Regions from separate parts of the Micromonospora noduli genome, predicted to be linked through region 1. Evidence: riboswitches for the same ligand, from Rfam matches in the RefSeq annotation. Region 1 holds a riboswitch; each other region holds the start of a gene.
What was found. Region 1 has a riboswitch for cyclic di-AMP ahead of MED15_RS25445 (C39 family peptidase). Riboswitches for the same ligand answer to the same signal wherever they lie in the genome.

Region 1 (4,900 bases):
GGCGGCCGCGCAGTGGATCCGCGCCGAGCTGTGGACCACGCTGCTCGCGGTCGCGTACCTGTTGGTGATCACCGCGGCCGCGGACGCGGACGTGCGGGGTCGGCGCTCGCCGTGGCGGTCCCGGCCGGTGGTCTGGCTCGGTGAGGTCTCGTTCGCCTTCTACCTGGTGCACGTCCTGGTGATGACGAGCGTGCTGCGCTGGAGCGGGACGTGGGGGATCGGCTTCGCGGGCTGGCGTGGCCCGGCCGTGGTGCTCGGCTTCCTGGCGGCGAACCTGATCCTCGCCGGGCTGCTGCACCGCTTCGTCGAAACCCCGATGATGCGCCGGCTCGCGCCGCGCCGTGCGGCCCGTCCGGCGCCCGTCCCCCGACAACGGGCGGCCGGCGACGATGACGCACGGGACCCCGCAGGCAGCGCCCGTGGCGAGGTCGACGTACCTGCCGACGAGGTCGCTCAGCCCGCCGGTCGATCAACGTACGTCGACCTTCGCTGACAACGTCCACCCTGGTCAACGAGGTCGGCGCGGCGTGCTCCGACACGCCCGTGGTCGGTGCGCCCGGGTCGGCGCGACGGTAGCGTGGGGACGTGCTTCCGGTCGCGTTCACCTGTCCGCTGTGGTGGGTGGCGCGCTGGGCGACTCGGGTGCTGACCAGCCTCGCCGTCGTCGCGGCCCTGGCGCTCGGCGCAGGCCCGGCCACGGCCGCCACGCCAACACCCGGCCCGGTGCCGACGTCGAGCGCGGTGCCAGCCTCGGTCGCCGCCGGGTCGCTGACGGCCTGCTACCGCCACTCCGAGGCACACGGTGCGGCCCGCCCGGCCCCGGCGATACCGCCGGAGGCCGCCGAGGAGTCGGTCCCGACGTGGTCGGTCGACACGCCGGTGGCGCTCCCCGACGATCAGGGCACCATCGCGGCCGGCGTGCTGCCGGTCCGCGCGGCCGAATCTGACCGGCCGTCCCTCGTCGACGCAGCGGGTGGTCGGGCTTCCCGGGCTCCACCCGGGCGCTGAGCCACCGGGACGACCGTCCCGACACCGCGCCCTGTCGACCCACCCGCCCCCTGACCCGCCGATCCGTGGCCCGCCGTGGCCCACTGGTCGGCGCGGCTCCCCATCGCACTGCTCTCTCCCCGAGGTGCCGACCATGGAGACCGTCGTCTTCTACCAGTTCGTGACCGAGATGCCGCGGGCCGCCGCCATCTGGTCGACGCTGTTCCTGCTGACCCTGGGCCTGCTCGCCGTGCTGGCCGCCCGCCCCGAACGGGACCGGCCAACTGACGACCCGCTCCCGGCCGGGCCCACTCCTCGGGAGCTGGCCGCCGCCGAGGCCGTCGACAGGCGCCGCTACGCCGAGGAGGTCGCCGTCGCCGCGGCCGGCGCGGCCACCACCGCCAAGCGACGACGCGCCGCCTGGCTGACCGCTCAGGAGCAGCTGGAGCAGGCCTGGATCGGGTACGACGAGGCGGACACCGCCGCCCGTCGCTTCGCGGGCGCCGGGGCGCTGCCCACCCCGCAGACCCCGCACACCCCGGCCGAGTACGCCGCCCGGGAACGCTATCTGCACCGGGCGGCGATGGCGGCGTACTGGCGGGGCGACCTGACGATGGCGCAGCTCGGCGACGTGTTCGGGCACCGGCGCGGCTGGGATCCCCGGCGACACCCGGTCGAGCAGGAGGTGCTGATCAGCCGGGTGGTCCGGGATGCGCGGCTGGCCGACTACCAGGTGGCCGCCGACCGTGAGCGGGCCGCCTGGCGCGACGCGGAGTTGGCCGCCGATTCGGCTCGTGCCCTCGCCGAGGAGGCGTACGCCGCGGCGGCCCGGCTACGCCCGACCCTGGTCCCCGCGCGCCGCACGGTGGCCGGGGCGTTGCGTCCCACCGTCGTGGCACGCTGGCGCCCGGCCCGGGCGGGTTGAGCCCAATCCGTGATGTGAGGCCGGTCACCCAATCGGGAAACCGGACGTCCGACGCGATCGGCGGGATTGTTCACGCGATTGTGGCCGCATTCTTTGCGGCCTGTCCGGTTGTCGCCCGCAGGCGTCGCCGTAACCGCTTGTCCCATCGAGTCACATCATCGGCAATACGCGCAGAAATTGTCGCGCCGATTGGGGTTTACGCAGGTGAACCTGGCTTGGCAGGGCGTTGAGACGCCAGTAGTGTCGTGCCGTCCGGTGCGGTAACCGATCGCAAGACGCGACGCCGCATCGACCCGCTTAATCGTGATCAACGAACCGGGGACCCACCAGTAAGTCCGGGGTGAATCCGCGAGCCACGGCCCGCGGTAGGGCGTCTTCCCGCCCGAATCCGTCAGCTAACCCGGTAGGCGGTGTCGGAAGGAGTCCCATCCTCGTGCAGCACCTTTCCACCCCTCGGTTGTTCCCTCGCCTCCACGGCGCGGCGGTGCACCCGCTCATTCGTCGCGTGACGGTGAGCTGACCCCCCGGGTCATCGCCTTCCCCGCCCGGCCGCGCCGGGCGTTCCCCTGAGCGGTTCACCATCCGCGGACCACTGTCCGCGCGCTGGCGCCTGCCCGGATACCGGTCCGGCCCCGGTGTGCCGCTCTCCCCCGATCCGTGGAGGACCCCGTGAAGCACACCCTGCAGCGTCAGCTCCGCCGCCTCGCCACCGAGCGCCCGTACCAGATCGTCGCCGCCTCCGCGGCGGCCCTCGCGATCGCCACCACCACCGGCGCCCTGCTCACCACTGCCGACGACGCCCCGGCCGGCCAGCGCACCGCGACCACTGTCGCCGAGATGCGCAGCGACGTCGCCGCCTCCCGCGGCGAGGCTCGGGACGCGTCCCCCTCGGCCAGCGCCGTGCCGACCACGGCCGCCCCGGCCACCAGCGCCGCGTCGCCCGCCGCCAAGGCCAGCAGCAACCCCGACCTGACCCGGAAGCCGGAGCGGCCGAAGCCGCCCGCGACCAAGGTGCTCGACTACGACTACGAGGCGCAGAACACCTACTACAACTGCGGCCCGGCGGCCACCCGGAACGCGCTCAGCGCCGCCGGCATCGACCGCACACAGCAGGAGCTCGGCGCCGAGCTGGGCACCACCGAGATGGGCACCAACTCGGCCGAGGACACCACGCGGGTGCTCAACGCCGAGGTGAAGGGCTCCCCGTACCGGACCCGGATGTTCCCCGGCGCGCCCAGCCCGGCCCAGATGGACCGCCTCCAGGCCGACGTGGTGAAGGCCATCACCGACGGCCGGGGCGTGGTGGCCAACGTCGTCGGGGACGCCACCGACACCGACGGCGGCTGGCACTCCTACGGCGGCGGGCACTACATCGCCGTGGTGGGCTACAAGGACAACGGTCGCACCGTACGGATCGCCGACTCGGCGAACCCGGCCGACCCGTCGTACTGGATCACCACTATCGACCTGGCCAACTGGATCACCAGCCGGGGCTACTCCGCCTGACCCGGGCACGCTGACCGCCGCGGGCGCCGTCTCCCACAAGGGGCCGGCGCCCGCGGCGTTTGTCCGCGCGGTCCGTCATCGACGGCTCTCGTACCCGGCCGTGAACCGTGGGAGACTGCGGCCGTGGTGGAGAAGACGGGTGGTCACGCCGGCCGCAGGCCGGTCCTGCTGCTGCTGCACGGCATGGGAGCGACCGGGGACGTGTGGTTGCCCTGGGCCCCGTACCTTGAGCAGCACTGGCCCGGGCGGTGGCTGGCACCGGACCTCGCCGGCCACGGCTGGGCGTCGCCGCTGCCGTCGTACTCCTTCGCGGGCTTCGCCCAGCAGGTCGCGCAGGCCCTCGCTCCCGACGACCGGCTCGTCGTGCTCGGGCACTCGCTGGGTGGGGTGGTCGGCCTGGCGCTGGCCGCCCGCGACGCCGGAACGCCGGTGGACGCGGTCGTCGGGCTGGGCATCAAGGCGCTCTGGTCACCCGATGAGCTGACCCGCGCGGCCGAGGTCGCCGCCCGCCCGGTGAGCTGGTTCGCCAGCCGCACCGAGGCGGCTCGCCGCTACCTGCGGGTCTCCGGGCTGGCCGGCCTGGTCCCGCCGGACCACCCCGTGGTGGACGCCGGGCTGCGCCAGGTCGACGGCCGGTGGCGCCTCGCCATGGACCCGACCGCCTTCGCCGTCGGCGAGCCCGACCTGACCGCGCTGCTGGCGGCGACCGACGTGCCGGTGGTGCTGGCGCGCGGGGAGAACGATCCGATGGTCACCGACGAACAGCTCAAGGAGTACGGCGTACCGGTCGCCACGCTGCCCGGTCTCGGGCACAACGCGCACGTGGAGGACCCGGCGGCGGTGCTGGCGCTGCTGGACCCGTACCGCTGAGCGGTCAGGGCGGCCGGCCTCGGCTCGACCGCCCTTATGAAACAGACCCTACGCCGGTGTGGACGCGGTCAGTGTCTCAGCCGGTGCCAGCTCCCGGCGGGCAGCGGTCAGGAACGCCTCAGCGTACGACTCGGCCGGGAAGTCACCCAGGTAGCGGCGGCGGGTGGCCCAGCGGGCCTCGGCCAGCGGATCGGTGTCCAGCAGTGCGGTCAGCACCTCGTCCACGTTGGACATGTCCCGGCGCAGCACGTAACCCGACCCGGCCAGCGGGAACCGCTCCACGAACCGGTCGCCCTCGTCGCCCATGTCGGTGACCGCGTACGGCTTGCCGGAGTAGAGGAAGTCCGAGATCACGCCGGACACGTCGGAGACCAGCGCGTCGGCGGTGTTGACGCACTCGGTCAGGCTCAGCTCCCGAGCCGCCGCGCCGACCAGGTGCTGGCGGCCGGTGCGGGCCCGGTCTGCGACGAGCAACTCGGTCAGGCGGCCCACTTGGCGGGCTGATGCCGGGTTCTGCGCGGTGTACGGGTGGGCCCGCAGGATCACCGTCGCGCCGCGCTCCAATAGTCGGCGCAGCAGGCTTTCGGCCACCGGCAGCGAGCAGTAGTCGGC
Region 2 (4,900 bases), on a different contig from region 1:
CCAGTCGCCGGGCGAGGAGCCGTCGAACGTGCTGGCCCGGTAGTACTCGCCGGCCAGCACCGCGCCGACGGCGTACCGCTGCCCGGCGGCCAGGGTGTACTGGAGCGGCGAGATCGCCTGGTAGGGCACCCCTTCCGGGTACGCGGACTGCTCCGGGTACGCCCGTCCGTAGACCGGAACGGTGGTCCGGCCGGGCTTCGGCGTGGCCACGACGCCGACGGTCCAACTGGCGGTCGGCGCGGACGCCGGGTTGTGGAACCAGGCCCGCTGCCCGAGGTACCAGATCGCCGTCCAGTCGCCCTGCCGCCCGGCCAGCGCGTACGTCTGCCCGGCGGATGCCCGGGCCCCGTGGTCCGACACGGTCATCGTGTTCGGGCTGCCGTCCGGGCGCAGCGCGATGTCGTTGACCAGCGGCGCGTCCGCGGACGGTGCGCTGCGCAGCACCACCGCCGAGGAGCCGCGTGGCGCGCAGGGCACGCCCGGGGTGACGCAGCCGGTGAACGCCGGCTGGTTGGTGGTGTAGTCCGGGTCGATCCGGACCATTCCGGTGGCCGGGGTGCCGGTGTCCAGCCGAGGTGCGTGCAGCAGGTCGAAGTAGTGCGTCCAGTCCCAGTACGGGCCCGGATCCCAGTGCATTCCCCGCACTGTCGAGGCGATGGTGCCGGGCACGTTGTCGTGGCCGATGATGTGCTGGCGGTCCAGTGGGATGCCCAGCCTCAGCGCCAGGTGTCGGACCAGCTTCGCCGAGGTCCGGTACATCGCCTCGGTGTACCAGGTGCCCTGCGCCGCGAAGCCCTCGTGTTCCAGCCCGATCGACTTCGCGTTGACGTACCAGTTGCCGGCGTGCCAGCCGACGTCCTTGGTCTTCACGTGCTGCGCGATGTGCCCGTCGACCGAGCGCAGCGAGTAGTGCCAGCTCACGTAGGTCGGGTCCTGGACGAGTTTCAGGGTCGTGGCCCAACTCGCCTCGGTGTCGTGGATGACGATGTACTCGATCTTCTGCCGGGCGGGTCGGTCGGAGAGGTCGTGGTTGCCGTAGTCCCCGTCGCCGAACGCTTCGTAGGGCGCCGGGATCCACTCGCAGGAGATGGTACGGGGGCACTCCACCCCGTCCGGGCGGGCCAGGCGGCGCAGGCCCAGCCGGTCCAACCAGGAACGCTCGGGCCGCACCACACGGGCCGGCAGGGTGATCCGCTGGCCGTCGTCGGTCACCCGGGCTTCGCCCGCGCCGATGGTGGTGAAGACCTCGTCGGCGAAGGCTGCCGCGGCGTCGGCGCTGTCCGCGCCCGAGTAGCGGGCGACCGCGCCGTACCAGGCCGCCGGGTCGGTGTCCGCGCCGACCGGCGCGCCCAGATCCCTCTGGTACGCGCTCAGCAGCGCGGCCCCACCCCGGATGTTGAGGCCCGCGTCGGTGCGCAGTGCCTCGGGGGTGGCGCCGGTCAGCGTGGCGGCGGCGTCGACGGTCTGCAATGCGGCGGTGGACGGCTCGGGTGCCTCGACCGGCCGGGGCGCGGGCACCCGGGCGGGACGGGAGTCGTCGCCGCGTGGGTCCTCGGCGCCGGCGTCGTGGTGGCCGCGCCCGGGTAGGGCGGCCACGTGCCGCGCATCGGTCAGGTGCATCGGACCGTAGCCGCCACTGGTGCTCGGTGTGCCGGCGTTGGTGTCCCAGCGCGACTCCAGGTAGGAGACGCCGAGCAGCACGACGGCCGGCACGCCGTACTCGGTGGCCGCTGCGGCGTACTGCTGCTGGCGGTCGGTGGTGGGCGCGGCGGCGGCCGGGCCGGCGGAGAGTGGCACAGTGGTTGCGGCGGCGACCACGGTGGCGGCGAGCAGTGCGCGCCAGCCGGTCGACAGGGTTGGATGGTGCATCGAACCCCCTAGATTTTCGCGGAGTGAGGTCAGGTCACCATCGCGCCGTCCGGGAGGTCACGTCAATACCTTTCCATCTATCGAAGCATGCGGAAAGAATTCTTCACACACGGTCGGTGACCTCGTCCAATCCGTACGGAGTGTCACTGCCGCACGGGTTGCGGATCGGTAACAAGCGTCTCTACTCTGGTCATTCGTCGGCCCGACAGCAGCTCCGCCCAGCCCGGGCGGTAACGGACCGACACCGCCGAGTCGTTTCCGAACGAACCGGGGACCCAGGTCCCTCGGGGTGAATCCGCAGCCACTGCGGTAGGGCGCCGACTTCCCGCCCGAACCCGTCAGCTAACCCGGTAGGCGGTCAGGAAGAAGGAGTACGGAACCCCGGTGGCACTCCATGCCCCGCGGCCGTCGTCCGAGCGGTCGGCATCAGCCGGTCCGTCGTCGATCGTGCCGCGCCCACGCTGGTCCCGCTTCACCACCGCACTCGCCGCGCTGGCCGGCATCGCCGTCGTTCTGACCGGCAGTGCCACGGCGGCCCACGCCGACCCGTCCGTCGCCGAGATCGAGCGCCAGATCGACGCCGACTGGAACAAGCTCGAACCGATCATCGAGCGGCACAACGCCACCCGCACCGACCTCACCGCGAAGCGCAAGCAGGCCGACGCGCTGGCCGCCCGGATCACTCCGCTTGAGCGCCAGGTCGACGCCGCGATGGACAAGGTCAGTGCCCTGGCCGTGCGCGCCTACATGGGTGAGAACGTCTCGACCGTCAACGCGATGCTGGGTAGCCGGTCGCCCAGCGAGGTGGTCGGCCAGCTGGAAATGCTCGACCGCTTCGCGCACAACCAGCAGAAGGACGTACGCCAGGTGGCCGACCTGCGCGACCAGTTGGCCGCGCAGAAGGCGCCACTGGACGAGATGGTGGCCCAGCTGAGCCGCACGGAAGCTCAGCTGGCGGCGAAGAAGAAGCAAATCAACGACGAGATCGACCGCCTACAGAAGTTGCGCCTGAAGGTGTACGGCAGCGGCGGCGGCGGTCCGCTGCGCCCAGCGCCCTGCCCGGGTAGCTACCCTGGCGGTGCCGCGGGCACGGCGGTCAAGTTCGCCTGCGCGCAGATCGGCAAGCCCTACGTCTGGGGTGCCGAAGGCCCGAACTCGTACGACTGCTCCGGGCTGATGCTGGCCGCCTGGGCGAAGGCCGGCGTGTCGCTGCCGCACAACGCCGCCGCGCAGAGCCGGGTCACCAAGGACGTCAGCAAGGGTGACCTGCGCCCCGGCGACCTGGTCTTCTACTACAGCGACATCCACCACGTCGGCATGTACGTCGGCGGCGGCTGGGTGGTGCACGCCTCGCAGGCCGGTCAGCCGGTAAAGATGAAGAAGGTCGACGACGGCCCGATCCACAGCTACGGCCGTCCAGGCTGACCCCGGGTGATCGAAGGGCCCGTCGCGATCCGTCGCGGCGGGCCCTCGTCGTCTCGGTCCTGGCGGCTGAACCTCAGCGGGTCGGCCAGGTGCGCCAGTGCCGCCAGGCGCGGCTGGGCGTCGGCCCCCGCTGGCCCTGGTAGCGCGAGCCGTAGACCACCGAGCCGTACGGGTGCTCGGCCGGCGAGGAGAGTCGGAAGATGCAGAGCTGCCCGATCTTCATGCCCGGCCACAGGGTGATCGGCAGGTTCGCCACGTTCGAGAGTTCCAGCGTCACGTGACCGGAGAAGCCCGGGTCGATGAAGCCGGCGGTGGAGTGCGTGAGCAGCCCGAGCCGGCCCAGGGAGCTCTTGCCCTCCAGTCGGCCGGCGAGATGGTCACCCAGCGAGATGACCTCCAGTGTCGAGGCGAGGACGAACTCCCCGGGGTGCAGCACGAACGGCTCGCCGTCGGGGACCTCGACCGCCGAGGTCAGGTCGTCCTGCTGCATGGCGGGATCGATGTGGGTATAGAGGTGGTTGTTGAAAACCCGGAACAGCCGGTCGAGTCGGACGTCGATGCTGGACGGTTGGACCAGCGTGGGCTCGAACGGCTCCAGGCCCAGCGTGCCGGCCTTGATCTCGGAGACCAGGTCGCGGTCGGAGAGCAGCATCGGACCACCATAGCCGCGTTGCCAAAAGTGGCCGGATTCGGTGCCGGTGACCAGCGCGTCGAGGTCGCTGCTCGTACATTTGTTCGATAGAATGCCCACATGGCTTCCTGGTCCGAATTCGCCGCCGACGAGCCCCGACTCGCCGACGGGATCCGCGTTCTCCTCCAGCAATACGGGCCGGGCTTCGGCTATCTGGCCACGGTCCGTGCCGACGGCGGGCCCCGCGTCCATCCGGTCTCCCCGGTCATCACCGCCGAGGGGCTGTTCTGCTTCATCATCGACTCGCCCAAGCGCCGCGACCTCGAACGTGACGGCCGTTACGCGCTGCACTCGTTCCCTGCGGAGGAGAGCGACGACGAGGCGTACGTGGCGGGGCGTGCCCGTCCGGTGACCGATCCGGTCCTCGTGGCGCAGTTGGCGCACAGCGCCCGGGCTGAGCCGCAGGTCGACTGGCGGCTCTTCGAGTTCACGGTCGACGTGGCCATGCTCACCCGCCGCGAGCAGCACATCGCTGGCATCCCGGGCCTCGCGCCGGGTCGGCCGGCCGTTCGGGTCTGGCTCGACCCAAACGCCCCGTCGGCGGTGGCCGCGCCCCTCGCCGTCCCGCAGGCGCGCCCGACCCGCCTCAGCCGTGACGTCCAGTGCACGGCCGCCTGACCAGGGCCGGAAGATCATCGGTGCCGGCTCAGTCGTAACGGAGCCGGCACCCGCCGCCCACCGCCTGCGGTGATCAACTCGACTTCAAGAAGATCGCGGTGTCCCAGCGCTCCGGATGCCCCGACTTCCAGAAAGCCGAGTGGATCAACCCGGGCGGAGCGGTACGGGGACACCTGCGGCCGGCGGGGGTACCTGGGTGCACGGGTTCGACGACTCGGGTACAGTGGTGCCGCTTGCGGGTGTAGTTCAATGGCAGAACATCAGCTTCCCAAGCTGACAGTGCGGGTTCGATTCCCG
Region 3 (4,900 bases), on a different contig from region 1:
CAAGGCCACCGGTCGGGGCATGCGTGACATCGTGGCGACCATCCAGCGGGAGCAGGACGAGGCGATCCGCTCGCCCGGCTCCGGGGTGACGATCGTCGCGGGCGGCCCCGGCACCGGCAAGACCGCTGTCGCCCTGCACCGGGCCGCGTTCCTGCTGTACTCCGACCGCAGCCGCTACGCCGGCGGCGGCATCCTTGTGGTGGGCCCGTCGTCGGTCTTCGTCGAGTACATCGGCTCCGTGCTGCCGTCGCTCGGCGAGGACACCGCGACCCTGCACTCGCTGGGCACCCTCTTCCCGGGGATGACCGCCACCCGCCCTGACCCGCCCGAGGTGGCGGCGGTGAAGGGCTCGCTGCGGATGCGCCGGGTGCTGGAGCGGGCGGCCCGCGACGCGGTGCCGGGCGGCCCGGGTGAGCTGCGGCTGCTCTACCGCGGCACGCTGCTGCGGCTGGACCGGGCCGCGCTGGACCGGATCCGGGACCGCGCGCTGCAACGCGGCGCACGACGCAACGAGGTGCGCCGGGCCGGTTTCGACGGGGTGTTCGCCGCGCTCTGGGCGCAGGCCCGTGAGCTGAGCAGCGGTCGACTGCCGGAGCAACCGGCCTTCGAGGCGGAGATCGCCGAGCGGTCGGAGTTCCGGGAGTTCCTCAAGGCGTGGTGGCCTCGGCTGCACCCCCGGCACGTGCTCGGCTGGCTGGCGCAGCCGGACCGGCTGCGCCGGTACGCCGGGGGGATCCTCTCCTCGGCGGAGATCCGGCTGCTCAACGCCGCTTACCGGAACCTGGACTCGGCTGGGCTGACCATCGCCGACGTGGCGTTGCTGGACGAGTTGGACGCGCTGCTCGGTAAGCCCGCGCAGCCGGCTCGCGCGCGACGCGATCCGTTCCAGCTCGCTGGCGGCGTCCGTGAGCTGAGCACCCTCGGTGAACGGCAGCGGGCCGCCCGCGCGGCGGCCCGGGAGCGTCCGGAGGACTACCGGGAGTACGCGCACGTGGTGGTGGACGAGGCGCAGGACGTCTCGCCGATGCAGTGGCGGATGATCGGTCGACGCGGCCGGCTGGCCTCCTGGACCGTGGTGGGCGACCCCGCGCAGACCGCGTGGACCGGCGATCCGGAGGAGCTGACCCGAGCCCGCGACCAGGCGCTGGGCCGGCGCAAGCGACACGACTTCACGCTCACCACGAACTACCGCAACTCGGCGGAGATCTTCGCGGTGGCGGCGGCGGAGATCCGTCGGCTCTACCCGGACCTGCCGCTGCCGACCGCCGTGCGCTCCACCGGGGTCGAGCCGGTGGAGCTGGTGGTGCCCGCGACGGGGTTGGAGACCGCGACCGTGGAGGCCGCCGCCGGCCTGCTGGCCGAGGTGGAGGGCACGGTCGGGGTGATCACGCCGGTCCCCCGCCGGGACGAGGTCGCCGGGTGGCTGGGCGCGCTCGGCGCGCCGAGGTTGCAGGTGGTGACCAGCCTGGAGGCCAAGGGCATGGAGTACGACGGGGTGGTGCTGGTCGCCCCGAGCGAGATCCGGGCGGATCCGGGCGCCGGGGTGCGCACCCTGTACGTGGCGCTCTCCCGAGCCACCCAGCGGCTCACCACCATCGACCCGACCGGCTGACGTGTGCGGACTGCCGCCAGCGGAAGGCCCTGCCCGTACACTTGCACACATAGCGATGTGAGCATACATTTGACCGGGTCCCGACCAGCGGCGGAAGGTGGTTCTCGTGGGCGCAGGTCATGACCACCACCATGGGTCCGTCGCCAATGCCGCACACCAGCACCGAGGTCGACTCTGGGCGGCTTTCGGGTTGCTCGCCACCCTGATGGTGGTCGAGGCGGTGGCCGCCCTGCACACCGGCTCGCTCGCCCTGCTCTCCGACGCCGGGCACATGTTCACCGACGTGCTCGGCATCGGGATGGCGCTCGCTGCCATCACGGCGACCCGGCGGGCCACCGGCGACCCGCAGCGCACCTTCGGGCTCTACCGGCTCGAGGTGCTCGCCGCGCTGGCCAACGCCGTCCTGCTCTCCGGCGTCGCGATCTACGTGGTGATCGAGGCGATCCGCCGTTTCGGCGACCCGCACCAGGTCATCGCCGGCCCGATGCTCGCGGTGGCCGTGCTCGGCCTGCTCGCGAACATCGCCGCCTTCGCGCTGCTGCGCGCCGGGGCCCGGGAGAGCATCAACCTCCAGGGTGCCTACCTGGAGGTGCTCGGTGACCTGCTCGGCTCGCTCGGCGTCATCGGCGCGGCACTGCTCATCACCGTCACCGACTGGTGGTGGGCCGACCCCCTGGTCGCGGTCGCCATCGGCGTGTTCATCCTGCCGCGCACCTGGCGGCTGGCCCGCGCCGCCATCCGCATCCTGGTGCAGGCCGCCCCGGAGCACCTCCAGGTGACGGCCGTGCACGACCGGCTCGCCGCCGTCCCCGGTGTCGTCGAGGTGCACGACCTGCACGTCTGGACGCTCACCTCGGGCATGGAGGTCGCCTCCGCTCACCTGACCATGGCACCCGGCGCGGAGGTCGGCGCGGTGCTCACCGCAGCGCGTACGGCCCTGCATGACGACTTCCGCATCGAGCACGCGACGTTGCAGATCGAGCCCGGCGCCGCTTCTGGAGCCTGTGGCTCCATCGAATGGTGACGGAGCCGTAATTTTCCGTGGTGACGCACGCACCGTCCGTCACAACGGCTGCAGGGGCCCCACTGGCACCGGTAGGCTCGGTCCCGGCCTCCACCAGGCGGCGCCCTCCCGGCGCCGGTGGCGGTCGCCGCCTAATCGCCCAACTGGGCGAACCGGGGAACCATGTTCCTGGGGTGTATCCGCGTCAGCGGTAGGGATCTTCCGTCCCGAACCCGTCAGCTAACCCGGTCGGCGGCTGACGGAAGGACATGCGCAGTGGCACCAGCACGACCACCCGCCGCCCGCCTGGCGGCCCTGATCGTCGCGATGTTCGCCCTCGGCGTCGCGCTTCCGGCCGGCACCGCCTCGGCCGCTCCCCCGACCGGCCTGCGGGCCGCCGCACCCGACTCCGACGAGGAGGGCGGCACCCCGGCGTTGCGGGCCCAACTCGAGGCGGCCAGCAAGGGCTACCTGGACGCGAAGCGCGCCCTGGACACCTCCGTGCAACGGCAGAAGCAGCTCGCCACCCAGCTGAAGACCATTGAGGTCGAGATCGAGCAGCGCAACGGCAAGGTCGGCGAGATCGCCGAAGTGGCCTACCGCACCGGTCGGCTCGGCGCGATGTCGGCGCTGCTCAACAGCAACACCCCGGAAGGCTTCATGGACCGGGCGGCCGCGCTGGACGCGGTGGCCGCCAACGAGGACCGGGTGCTGCGCGACCTGCTGAACAGCAAGGACAAGGCCAACCGCACCCGCGTCGGCCTGGACGGCGAGATCAACGAACAGCGCAAGCAGGTCGCGGTGATGGCCAAGCGCAAGGAGCAGGCCGAACGGGCCCTGACCGTGGCCACCGCACCCAAACCGCAGACCACCGCCGACACCGGCTCCAACCGGGGCACCTCCAGCGCCAACGCGACGGCCGCGCCGCGCAACTCCGACGGCTCCTGGCCCTCCGAGTCGTGCAGCGTCAACGACCCCACCCCGGCCAGCGGCTGCATCACCCCACGCACCCTGCACGCGCTCAACCAGGCCAAGGCCGCGGGATTCACCCGGTACGTCTCGTGCCACCGCCCCAGCGGCTCCGGTGAACACCCGAAGGGCCGGGCCTGCGACTTCGCGGCGCAGAAGGGCGGCTTCGGCGGGGACGCCACCGGCGGCGACAAGACGTACGGCAACAACCTGGCCGCGTACTTCATCCGCAACGCGGACCGGCTCGCCGTGCTCTACGTGATCTGGTACAGGCAGATCTGGCTGCCCAGCAGCGGGTGGAAGTCGTACAGCGGGGCGCACGGCACCCCGTCGACCGACCACACCAACCACGTACACCTGTCGGTCTACTGACCCACGCGTCGTGATGCCTGTGAGTCGTCGTGATGACTCACAGGCATCACGTGCGTCCGGGGTCGGGCTACGTCGCCGGGCGTACCCCTGATGTCGTCGCTCGTCGGACGACCCGGCCGCGGTCGGCGGGCAGCATCGCGGTATGCCTCGGATCCGACCCACCACCCGCAAGGCGCTGCTCACCCTGCACCTCGTCACCTCGCTCGGCTGGCTCGGCGCCGACCTGGTGCTGCTCACCCTCGGCATCGCCGTGGAGCGAGGTGCCGACCCGGCGGTGGTCTATCCGGTCACGGCCCTGGTCGGCACGCTGCTGTTCGCGCCGCTGAGCGTCCTGGTCTGGCTGATCGGAGTCGCCAGCTCGCTACTCACCCCGTGGGGTCTGCTGCGCCACCGCTGGGTGCTGGTCAAGCTCGTGCTCACCACGGTGATGGTCGGGCTGGTGCTGTTCCTGCTCACCCCGAACCTGCGTCACGCCGGAGCGGTCGGCGCCGCCCTGCCCGCCCGGGATCGCGCCGACCTGGTCATCGCGCCGGCGGTGTCGACCAGCCTGATGATCATCGCGACGGTGCTGTCCACCTACAAGCCGTGGGGCCGGCGTCCCGCCACCCGACCCGCACGCACGAGCCGTGATCGCGCCGGAACCACGGTCTAGGCGCCGCGGCCGCTGCACGCGGGCGCCGCAGCGACCTCGCCTTGCTGCTCGGGGGAGTCTCGCTGGTAGGCGTTATACCAAGGAGTCATATTTATACCTCTGAGGTATGTCGCTCACCGGAGTAGCACCGCCCAAACGGATGTCGCCACGGCGACCTCTGCCTGCTGAAACGACAGTGACACCCAGGCCCTGAGCAGGATGGTGCAGCGCCAGCGCCGAACACGGCGCGGCACTGGGCGGCGCGGGGCTACAGCGGGCGGCGCGGGCGCGGGTCAGGTGGGCGGGGGGTTGC

Region 2: it holds a riboswitch for cyclic di-AMP, as region 1 does, so the genes downstream of both, MED15_RS19730 (C40 family peptidase) here and MED15_RS25445 (C39 family peptidase) in region 1, are expected to answer to the same signal.
Region 3: it holds a riboswitch for cyclic di-AMP, as region 1 does, so the genes downstream of both, MED15_RS07820 (coiled-coil domain-containing protein) here and MED15_RS25445 (C39 family peptidase) in region 1, are expected to answer to the same signal.

What each region holds. Positions count from the first base shown of each region.
Region 1 is NZ_PYAC01000033.1:176,301-181,200, reverse strand. Features, by position in the region: gene MED15_RS25460 (acyltransferase family protein) at 1-493, shown strand, start outside; gene MED15_RS25455 (hypothetical protein) at 586-1,008, shown strand; gene MED15_RS25450 (hypothetical protein) at 1,142-1,912, shown strand; cyclic di-AMP (ydaO/yuaA leader) riboswitch at 2,197-2,337, shown strand; gene MED15_RS25445 (C39 family peptidase) at 2,570-3,418, shown strand; gene MED15_RS25440 (alpha/beta fold hydrolase) at 3,542-4,288, shown strand; gene MED15_RS25435 (CDP-glycerol glycerophosphotransferase family protein) at 4,337-4,900, opposite strand, start outside.
Region 2 is NZ_PYAC01000018.1:3,687-8,586, forward strand. Features, by position in the region: gene MED15_RS19725 (N-acetylmuramoyl-L-alanine amidase) at 1-1,869, opposite strand, end outside; cyclic di-AMP (ydaO/yuaA leader) riboswitch at 2,105-2,240, shown strand; gene MED15_RS19730 (C40 family peptidase) at 2,317-3,294, shown strand; gene dcd (dCTP deaminase) at 3,368-3,946, opposite strand; gene MED15_RS19740 (pyridoxamine 5'-phosphate oxidase family protein) at 4,046-4,603, shown strand; tRNA gene MED15_RS19745 (tRNA-Gly) at 4,839-4,900, shown strand, end outside.
Region 3 is NZ_PYAC01000004.1:115,863-120,762, forward strand. Features, by position in the region: gene MED15_RS07810 (HelD family protein) at 1-1,612, shown strand, start outside; gene MED15_RS07815 (cation diffusion facilitator family transporter) at 1,719-2,636, shown strand; cyclic di-AMP (ydaO/yuaA leader) riboswitch at 2,755-2,886, shown strand; gene MED15_RS07820 (coiled-coil domain-containing protein) at 2,892-3,956, shown strand; gene MED15_RS07825 (DUF2269 domain-containing protein) at 4,099-4,608, shown strand; gene MED15_RS07830 (SRPBCC family protein) at 4,881-4,900, opposite strand, start outside.